2 regions of the Acerihabitans sp. genome follow, and region 2 is predicted to be linked to the other one. Evidence: riboswitches for the same ligand, from Rfam matches in the RefSeq annotation. Region 2 holds a riboswitch; the other holds the start of a gene.
What was found. A riboswitch is a leader RNA that binds a small molecule or an ion and turns the genes downstream of it on or off. The one in region 2 is predicted to bind cobalamin.

Region 1 (4,765 bases), on a different contig from region 2:
CCGCCCGTTCCACCACAAAGTCCACCGCCGCCATCGAGCGGGTAATGCCCTGGGCGCTCGCCTGTTCGGCTATGCCGGCATCGCCGATATAGCAGGCGATATTGCCGCCCAGCCGCGCCAGCGCGGTTTTGTTGATGCCGGACAGCGCCATGGTGGTGTCGGTATACAGGGTGCAGCCCCGGCTCAGGGCGCCGGCGATGTGTTCCGCCGCGCCGGCCGAGAAATGCAGGATATCCAGCCAGTCGAAATCCGCGCTGGTATGGATGGCGCGCAGGATAATTTTTTCCTGCCAGATATCCTGGAACTGGAAATCGGGACGCTCGCGGGCAATGATTTCGCGGATAATGGCAAAACTGGCGCGCTCGATGTGTTGCGGTTGTTTGATATAACTCATTCGCTTACAGCTCCGGGCATTCGCCCCGTTATAAAGCCCAGTCAGGCATTACGATCCCTAATCCCGCGCTGGCGGCATAGAGCAGGCATATCGTCGCCAGCATCAGCGCGGAGGCGACATACAGCATCCGGATGCTCCGGCTGATATCGTCCAGGGAAATCTCGCGCCTCGCCTCGCCGATCCAGGGTTTTTCCACCCGGACGTTAAAATAATCATTGGGTCCGCCCAGCCGCACCCCAAGCGCGCCGGCCACCGTCGCCTCAGACCAGGCGCAGTTCGGGCTTTTATGCTGGTAACGATCGCGCCAGCCTATGCGCCAGGCGCCGCGTCCGTCCAGGCGCAGCAAACCCGCCGCCAGCGCCAGCAGCACAAAGCCCAAGCGCGCCGGCAGCCAGTTGGCCGCGTCGTCCATGCGCGCCGACACGCAGCCGATGGCCTCATATTGCGGCGTCCGGTAGCCCACCATGGAATCGAGGGTATTGACCGCTTTATACGCCATGGCCAGCGGCACGCCGCCGATCGACAGCCAGAACAGCGGCGCGATGACGCCGTCGACGCTGTTCTCCGCCACGGTTTCCACCACCGCGCGCATGATTTGCGGCCGCGTCAGGTTGCGGGTATCGCGTCCGACGATATAGGACAGCTGCCGGCGGGACTCCGCCAGATCGTCGGTGAACAGCGCGTGATAGACCGCCATGGCGGCATCGCGCAGACCACGGGTCGCCAGCAGGGTGTAGGTCAGCCAGGCGGTGGCCAGCCACGCCAGGACGGGATAACCGGACAGCAGGCGCAGCAAAGCCCAGGTCAGCCCGCCGCTGCCGCCCACCACCAGCAGCCACAGCACGCCGCCGCCGATATACAGCGACCGGCGGCTACGGCAAAAACGGCGGATGACCCGCTGCAAGCCGGCGATGGCATGGCCTATCCAGCGCACCGGGTGCGGCCAGTTCGGCGGATCGCCAAGCCAGAGATCCAGCAGATATCCGGCGATAAACGCGGTCAGGGCGGTCATAGCAGCGCGCACCCTTTGTCCAGCCAGCGCCGCAGCAAGGCCGGGCGCTGGTAAAAATGCACATGCAGATAGCTGGCGAGCAGCGTCTCGCCGCCATAACCGCCCGGCCATCGTTTTACTTCGCCGTCTGCGCCGCGTTTGCTGAGGGTGAACAGCGGCGGTTCATCGGTAAAGAATTCGGAATGGTGAAATTCGTGACCACGTAACGTTTCTCCTTTTACCGTCAGCAGATTATCGCCAAGCGCCCGGCCCTCGCAGTAACCGAACCGTTTAAGCCCCTCGCTCATGCGGCTGACGCCGCGCAGCAGGCCGACCATCGGGAAGGCTTGGCCGTTCTGGTCCTCCAGGGAGGCGCCCAGGTACATCAGGCCGCCGCATTCGGCGTAAATGGCCACCCCGCGCAAACCGGCGCGCCGCAGCGCCGCTCGCATCATCCCGTTGGCCGCCAGCCGGTCGGCGAAGACCTCCGGAAAACCACCGCCGAGATAGATCATCTGGCAGTCCGGCAATTCCCGGTCGCGCAGCGGGCTGAACGGCACAATGCGCACGCCGATATCGCGCAGCAGCTGTAGATTATCCGGGTAGTAAAAATGGAACGCCTCGTCCTCGGCCAGCGCCAGGGTCAGCTGCTGATAGCGCGCGGCGGCGGGCGGCGCGGGCAAACGGCCGGGCGCGGGCTGGCAGTCGGCGAGCCGGAGCAGTAGGTCGATATCGATATGCTGTTCCACGCAGTGCGCCAGCTGATCCCACTGCGCGTCCAGGCGGCGGCTTTCCTGCGCCGGTACCAGGCCCAGATGTCGGGACGGCAGCTCCCAGTCCGGCAACGGCGGAAGATACCCCAGCACCGGCAGGTCGCAGTAACGGGTAATGGCGGTTTTAATCAGGTTGAAATGATTGGGGGTGGACACGCGGTTAACGATAATGCCGGCGATATTGACGGCGGGATCAAACAGTTGAAAACCCAGCACGGTGGCCGCGGCCGAGGTGGACACCGCCTTGCCGTCGATGATAAGCACCACCGGCACGCCCAGCTGTTTGGCGAGCGCGGCGCTGCTGCATTCGCCGCCGTCGCTGCCCAGGCCGTCATATAGCCCCATGACGCCTTCGATGATGCCCACATCGCTGCCCTGCATATGGCGGGTAAACAATCCGCTCAGGGTATCCGGCGCCAGCATATAGGCATCCAGGTTGGGCGACGCCACGCCGCTGACCGCCTGATGCCAACCGGTATCGATATAATCCGGCCCGCATTTGAACGGCTGGACCCTGTGGCCGCGCCTGGCCAGCGCCCGCAGCAGGCCGAGCGTCAGCAATGTTTTCCCGGTCCCGCTTTGCGCGCCGCCTATCAGAATCGCTTTCATCCGCATCCCGTTATGCCTGGGCGGGCCGAGCGGGATTGTCATAAGCAACGGCGGCGGAATGGCGCTATCCCGACGCAGTCGTTAGGACAACCCGCTTCCCACCGAAGGAGTTGTTACCGAGCCGGTCAGGCTCTTGTTATCAGGCAGGTCTTCTGGCTTTGCGTCATTCTCCTCCGGCCCTTCCCAATCGCGTGCGATCAGTGGTGACGCCGGATTTGTCGGCATTACAGCAGCGGGGGCTGCGGAGGATTCGCACCTCCTTCCCTGACGGCCTTGCGGCGCGTTTAACCTGGTAACATTGGCATGTGCGCCGCGCGGCAAGTAAAAACATTTACCGGCGGCGACCCTGTTATCGTTAATCTAAAGTATCTGGGGAAAATATACCCCGGATTGGATCAAAAAAAATGTTCACCGGGGGTTATTTAATTAAAATTTATTGTCTGGGGATAACACTTTTTAGTTATCGAAAATTAGCCATGCCGTGGCGCGTCTCGATTGAAAGCCATTTTTGGCGGCAGGTGACAATAGCATTAAATAGCGTTGAGTAAATTTTGAAAATGAGATCCGGATCGCCGGAAAACAAAACAATAACGTCAGGAGAATTAAACCAGCGGCGGGGAAAGTGATTAATTACGCGGCAAGGCGATATTTCCCGCCGGCGGGTTATTTTGCGACATCAGGCGCTGCTCACGATAGGCCTGGGGGGTAATGCGATAGGCCTGGCGAAATACCTTGCAAAAATAACTGGTCTGGGAAAAGCCGAGATTGCGCGCGATGACGGCGATGGACCAGTCGCTTTGCTCCAGCATCTGGCGCGCGCTGTCCATACGCTGTTGGTTAACATAGGCATTAAAGCCGATGCCCTGGTATTTCTTGAATAATTTGCTGAAATAATAGGGGCTGAGATAAACCATGGCCGCCACGTCCTCCAGGCGCAAATCCTCGGAATAGTGGCTGTCGATGTAACGCAGCACTTTTTTCATTTTACTGTCGTGCTGGCTTGGGATCGCCGCGCGGCGCTCGGCGCTGGCCGGCTGGTGCTCCTTAATCACAACAAAATCAAGCTGTTGTTTGAGGTAGTTATCGACGATGATTTTCAGCAGGTCGGCGGAAGACAGCAGCCGGTCATAATCGATAATCGGGATATTCTCGAAATGCTCGGCCAGCTGGCCATTTTGTCGCCAGGTGAAAGAGCTGCTTTCCTGCATTTCGGGAAGCTTGACGGTGTCTTTGATCCGCACCTGGCCGCACAGCACAAAACCGACTAAATGACCGCCTATCACCAGGGGAATGGAAAAATCGGTCAATCCGGCGTGGCACCGGTAGATACAGGGCTGGTTGGATTTGGAGGCTTCCAGTCCGCCGCAGCGATCGCTCATGCGGCAACGCCGGCCCATTTCCGGATCCTGGCGCAATGATTGGCAAAACGGGGTGAAGTGATATAAATCCGAGACTTCCTCACCGTGTATATTCACCACCACAACCGCCAGGTTGGTGGCATTAGCGAAATCATGCGCGATTTTATTTATCAGTTCTGAATCCATGAAACTACCGGAATTCATAATTTCCCCTCTCGCGCTTTACTTATTTTTAATAAACCAGTAACAAAAAAGAGATATTTCGACTGGCCGTGACGTCGGAATGGGAGATGCCGCGATTACAACGCTATATTTTAAAGCTGTTTGGGATTAAATCATTTATCGCTTATTCAAAACCGTGCTCTATGACACAAATATAGGATTGTACCGGAACCCGGCCCGCAGACGCGGATCCCGGCCGTACAGGATTATTGCGGCGGTTGTGCCGCGGCATCCTGTTTGATATTGCCGGGCAAATGACGCGCAATCAGGAAGCGGTACACCGCCGCGCCCATGATGGCTCCGGCGATGGGCGCCAGGATCGGCACGATAAAATAAGGGATATCCCTGCCCCCGGTCATCGCCACGTTACCCCAGCCGGCGAAAAAGGTGAACAGCTTGGGACCGAAATCACGCGCCG
Region 2 (4,765 bases):
AGTTAAATTGAATGACTTTAAATCTGGGTACCAGCGTTTTCATCAATGCCCAGGCAATCAGATAGGCTAATCCGCAAAATACGAACATAATGCCGTAACCCACGTCAATTTGTCCCAGCGCCTGGTAATGGTCGAACAGCGCGCCGGCAACCTTGGTCACGGCTACACCGCCGAACCCACCCGCCATGCCGCCGATACCGATTACCGAAGCAACGGCTTTGTTGGGGAACATATCGGATACAGTGGTAAATAAATTAGCTGACCATGCCTGATGGGCGGAAGCGGCTATGCCAATCAGAATAACCGGCATCCAGAATCCCGTGTGTCCCAATGGTTGGGCAAAGATGGCGGCCAACGGGAATATGGCGATAAAAAGCATGGCTCGCATCCGGGCAACATAAGGATTAAGCCCTGTTTTCATAAACATCGCCGGCAGCCAGCCCCCGCCGATACTGCCCACCATGGTCATGCAGTAGATGGTGGCGATTGGCAGCATCAGCTGCGTCCCGCTCATCTTGTATTGCGCGGACAAATAGGCCGGCAGCCAGAACATAAAGAACCACCAAACCCCGTCGGTTAAAAATTTGCCGATGGCGAATGCCCAGGTCTGGCGGTAGGCCAATAAGCTGAACCAGGATATTTTTTCATGTTCGTTCTCACGATTTTGTTGTGAATCAACATCCTCGGTAATGTGGTTGTATTCAACTTGGTTTAATTTGCCTTTCGCAAACAATTTTGATGGTAAATCGAACAGCCTTTTCCAAAAGAATAAAACAATAAAACCAATAACACCCACAATGGCGAAGGTTGACTGCCAGCCCCATTGGACGGCCATCCATGGAACGATTAACGGGGCCAGGATAGCGCCAACATTGGCGCCTGAGTTAAATATCCCGGTAGCGAATGAACGTTCTTTTTTAGGGAACCACTCAGCGGTGGCTTTGATCGCGCAAGGAAAGTTTCCCGATTCTCCCAACCCCAACACCAACCGAGCGAACATAAAACCGGCTATCGATATGGGTACCGTGATGCTCAAGGATGACAGCATAGCGGAGATCCCGCCGCCTATCTGCGCTACAAAGGCATGCAGTATCGCCCCCAGGGACCAGATGCCTAGCACCCAGGCATAGCCCTTTTTAGTGCCGGTAAAATCAACAAACCGCCCGGCGAAAATCATCCCGATTGCATAAGTAAATTGAAATACCGCCGCTATATTTGCGTAATCGCTGTTACTCCAGCTAAATTCCTTGGCTAACGATGGCTGTAGCAGACTCAACACCTGCCGGTCTAAATAATTGATTGTAGTACCAAAAAAGAGCAATGCGCATATCACCCACCGATAATTAGTCCGAGCCATTATTCACCCCATTGAAAAAACAAAACGCAATTTTATTTTATGTGGAGGCGTATTTTAAATTTACTCAAAATTTTTGATATGATGCCCGTCACATATCGATCACGCCGAAAAAAAATCTTTTATGACAGGAATGGGCGGGGTGGAAATGAAGGTAACGGCAAAGTGAAATCGCAACGATCGTCGCTATGCTTGATAAGGGTATATGAAGTATCACATGCCCCGGGAATGACGACCCGTTGGGTCGATGGCTGGAGGTGGAAGGGCCCTGGGCGCGGGCCGGCTGCTATGACATTTTGGCCGTTAACAGCACGCCGCACTCCATATGGCGTGTATAGGGAAACTGATCGAACAGGGCCAGCCGCTCAATGGTGTGGGTTTGGACGAGCGTTTCCAGATTGCGGCACAATGACTCGGGATTGCAGGAAATATACAGGATGCGCGGATAAGCCTGCACCAGTTTCACCGTGGCGTCATCCAGCCCGCTGCGCGGCGGATCGACAAAAATGGTTTCACAGCGATAGCTTGCCAGGTCGATATCCTTCAGCCGGGTAAACTCCCGCGCGCCCCGCATTGCCTGGGTAAATTCCTCAGCCGACATGCGGATAATCTGCACGTTGTTGATGTGATTGACGGCAATATTAAACTGCGCGGCCGCCACCGAGGGTTTGGCGATTTCCGTGGCCAGCACCCGGTTAAAGTTGCGCGCCAGCGCCAGGGAAAAGTTGCCGTTGCCGCAATACAGCTCCAGTAGGTCTCCTTGCGCCCGTTCAGTGGCCGAAATCGCCCATTCCAGCATCTGGATATTCACGGCGGCGTTGGGCTGGGTAAAGCTGTTTTCTATCTGGCGGTAAATGATGTCCCGTCCGGCCACCGGCAGGCGTTCATCGGCGTAATCGCGGTCCAGGCAAATTTTGGTTTTACTGGCGCGGCCAATCAGGTTGACCGCAAATCCCTCCGTCCGCAGGCGGTCGCGCAGCTCGCCCGCGTGCTCGCGCCATTCGTCATCCAGCGGACGATGATAAATCAGGGTAACCACCGCCTCGCCGCTCAGGGTGGTGAGATAATCAAGCTGGAACAGCTTGCGCCTCAAAACCGGCGAAGGACGCAACGCGTCCATAACGGCAACCATCAGCCTGTTCATCAGTTCGCCGCCGGCGGCGAAATGATCGATGCGGATCCGTTCCTTGGTCTGCTGATCAAACATAATATGATACAGATCCTGCTCATCATGCCAGACGCGGAATTCGGCGCGCATCCGGTAGTGTTCAGCCGGCGAGCGGAATATTTCCGCCTCGGGCGCCTGAAACGCCGTCATCAGCGCGTTCAGTCGGGCGGCTTTTTCCGCCAGTTGGTTTTGATACACGCTGATGGGCAACGTCTCGTCGGTCATGATGATCTCTCGCTAATATCCGTTATTTTTACCACTTTGTGGGGGATTGTAGGGGATAAACCGGTGATGTCCAGTGTTGTTGCGCTTATAAATAGTTTGATTATTAGTGCTATAGACATACTTATCTGTCTGATTGTAGGATGCTTGTCCGGTCTTCGTAAGTTAAAAGGGAATCCAGTGAAAAGCTGGAGCTGACGCGCAGCGGTAAGGGGACCCTAGGGCGATTGCGCAAGCAGACACTGTCTTTAATGACGGGAAGTCGTCGCCTGGCGTGATATAACGCATCCCGAGCCCGAAAACCTGCCGGTATTTCGTCGCAATATCCATGTTTGTCGCGAGCCATCAAATATGGAACCTGCGGCATCCTATTTTATCATTTGGATGCTATGGCAATGCCTAAGACTAACAATACCGTGCTGCTGGCGCTGTGCGTCACTGCATTTTCCGGATGGGCGCAAGCTAATGGCGCACAGGATCAGTCCGCGGACGCTATGGTCGTTTCCGCTAACCGTTTCCCCCAGCCCATTTCTACCGTGCTGGCGCCTACCAGCGTGGTGACCCGCGACGATATTGAACGCGGTCAAATCAAATCGGTGGCCGAAGCGCTAAGCCGCCTGCCGGGCGTTGATATTGCCCAATACGGCGGATTGGGGCAACAAAGCTCGCTTTTTATCCGCGGCACCAATTCCAGCCATGCCCTGGTTTTAATCGACGGCATCAGGATGAACCAGGCCGGCATCTCCGGTTCGTCCGATCTCAGCCAGATCCCCATTTCCCTGGTGCAGCGCATCGAATATATCCGCGGGCCACGCTCGGCGGTCTATGGGTCGGACGCCATCGGCGGCGTGGTCAATATCATCACTACCCGCGAGCAGCCGGGCACCACCCTGAGTGCCGGCATGGGATCCCATGGTTATCAAACTTATGACGGCGCCACCCGGCAAAAGCTCGGGGAGAACACCACCGCCACCGTTGCGGGCAATTACACCTATACCCATGGTCTTGATGTGCGCGCCAATCTGCCGGATAACTATGGCGACCCCGCGCAGCCGGATCGCGACGGTTTTATCAGCAGAACATTGTTTGCTTCCCTGGATCATGCCTTTAACCAGCAGTTCAGCGGCTTTGCCCGCGCCTACGGTTACGACAACCGCACCGGCTATGACGGCAGCTACGCCTATACCGATCCTGACCATTATGATGCGCTGCCGGATACCCGCAAACTCTATAGCCGCACTTACGATACCGGGATGCGATACCAGGAAGGGATTTACGCCTCTCAGCTTTCCTTTAACTATAACCATACGCAAGATTACAATTACGATCCTAAATACGGTCCCTATTCCGCCTCCGCCACCCTCGACGACTCCAAACAGTATAATGTGCAATGGAATAATACCTTACAGGTCGGCCACGGCACCGCCGGCGCCGGTGTGGACTGGCAAAAACAAACCACCGCCCCGGGTACCGGTTACCTTACCGACGGCTATGAGCAACGCAATACCGGGATTTATGCCACCACGTCGCAACTGGTGGGGCCGGTGACGCTTGAAGGGGCGGTGCGCGGCGACGATAACTCCCAGTTTGGCTGGCACGGTACCTGGCAAACCAGCGCCGCCTGGGAGTTTATTGAAGGCTATAGATTAATCGGCTCCTACGGAACCGCCTACAAGGCGCCCAACCTGAGTCAGCTCTATAGCGGTTATGGCGGCAATAAGGATTTAAACCCCGAACAGAGCAAGCAATGGGAAGGCGGCGTGGAAGGATTGACCGGTGCGCTGAGCTGGCGTGTTTCGGCGTATCGCAATGATATCGATAATCTTATTGATTATGACTCCTTCGACGAAAGTTATAAAAATATCGGCAAAGCGCGAATCAAAGGTGTGGAATGGACCGGCTCGGTCTATACCGGACCATTGCAGCACCAGCTAACGCTTGAGTATCTCGATCCCCGCGACGCCACCACCAATCAGGTATTGGCGCGGCGCGCCAAGCAACAGGTGAAGTATCAACTCGAC

Region 1: another riboswitch for cobalamin. It lies ahead of VGC33_RS03780 (cobyrinic acid a,c-diamide synthase CobB); the one in region 2 lies ahead of btuB (TonB-dependent vitamin B12 receptor BtuB).

What each region holds. Positions count from the first base shown of each region.
Region 1 covers NZ_DASWOM010000018.1:57,039-61,803, reverse strand. Annotated here, with positions in the region: gene VGC33_RS03790 (cobalt-precorrin-8 methylmutase) at 1-394, opposite strand, end outside; gene cbiB (adenosylcobinamide-phosphate synthase CbiB) at 423-1,406, opposite strand; gene VGC33_RS03780 (cobyrinic acid a,c-diamide synthase CobB) at 1,403-2,767, opposite strand; cobalamin riboswitch at 2,893-3,075, opposite strand; gene pocR (transcriptional regulator PocR) at 3,394-4,329, opposite strand; gene VGC33_RS03770 (MIP/aquaporin family protein) at 4,554-4,765, opposite strand, start outside.
Region 2 covers NZ_DASWOM010000107.1:74,781-79,545, forward strand. Annotated here, with positions in the region: gene VGC33_RS18070 (MFS transporter) at 1-1,357, opposite strand, end outside; gene trmA (tRNA (uridine(54)-C5)-methyltransferase TrmA) at 1,641-2,747, opposite strand; cobalamin riboswitch at 2,880-3,069, shown strand; gene btuB (TonB-dependent vitamin B12 receptor BtuB) at 3,140-4,765, shown strand, end outside.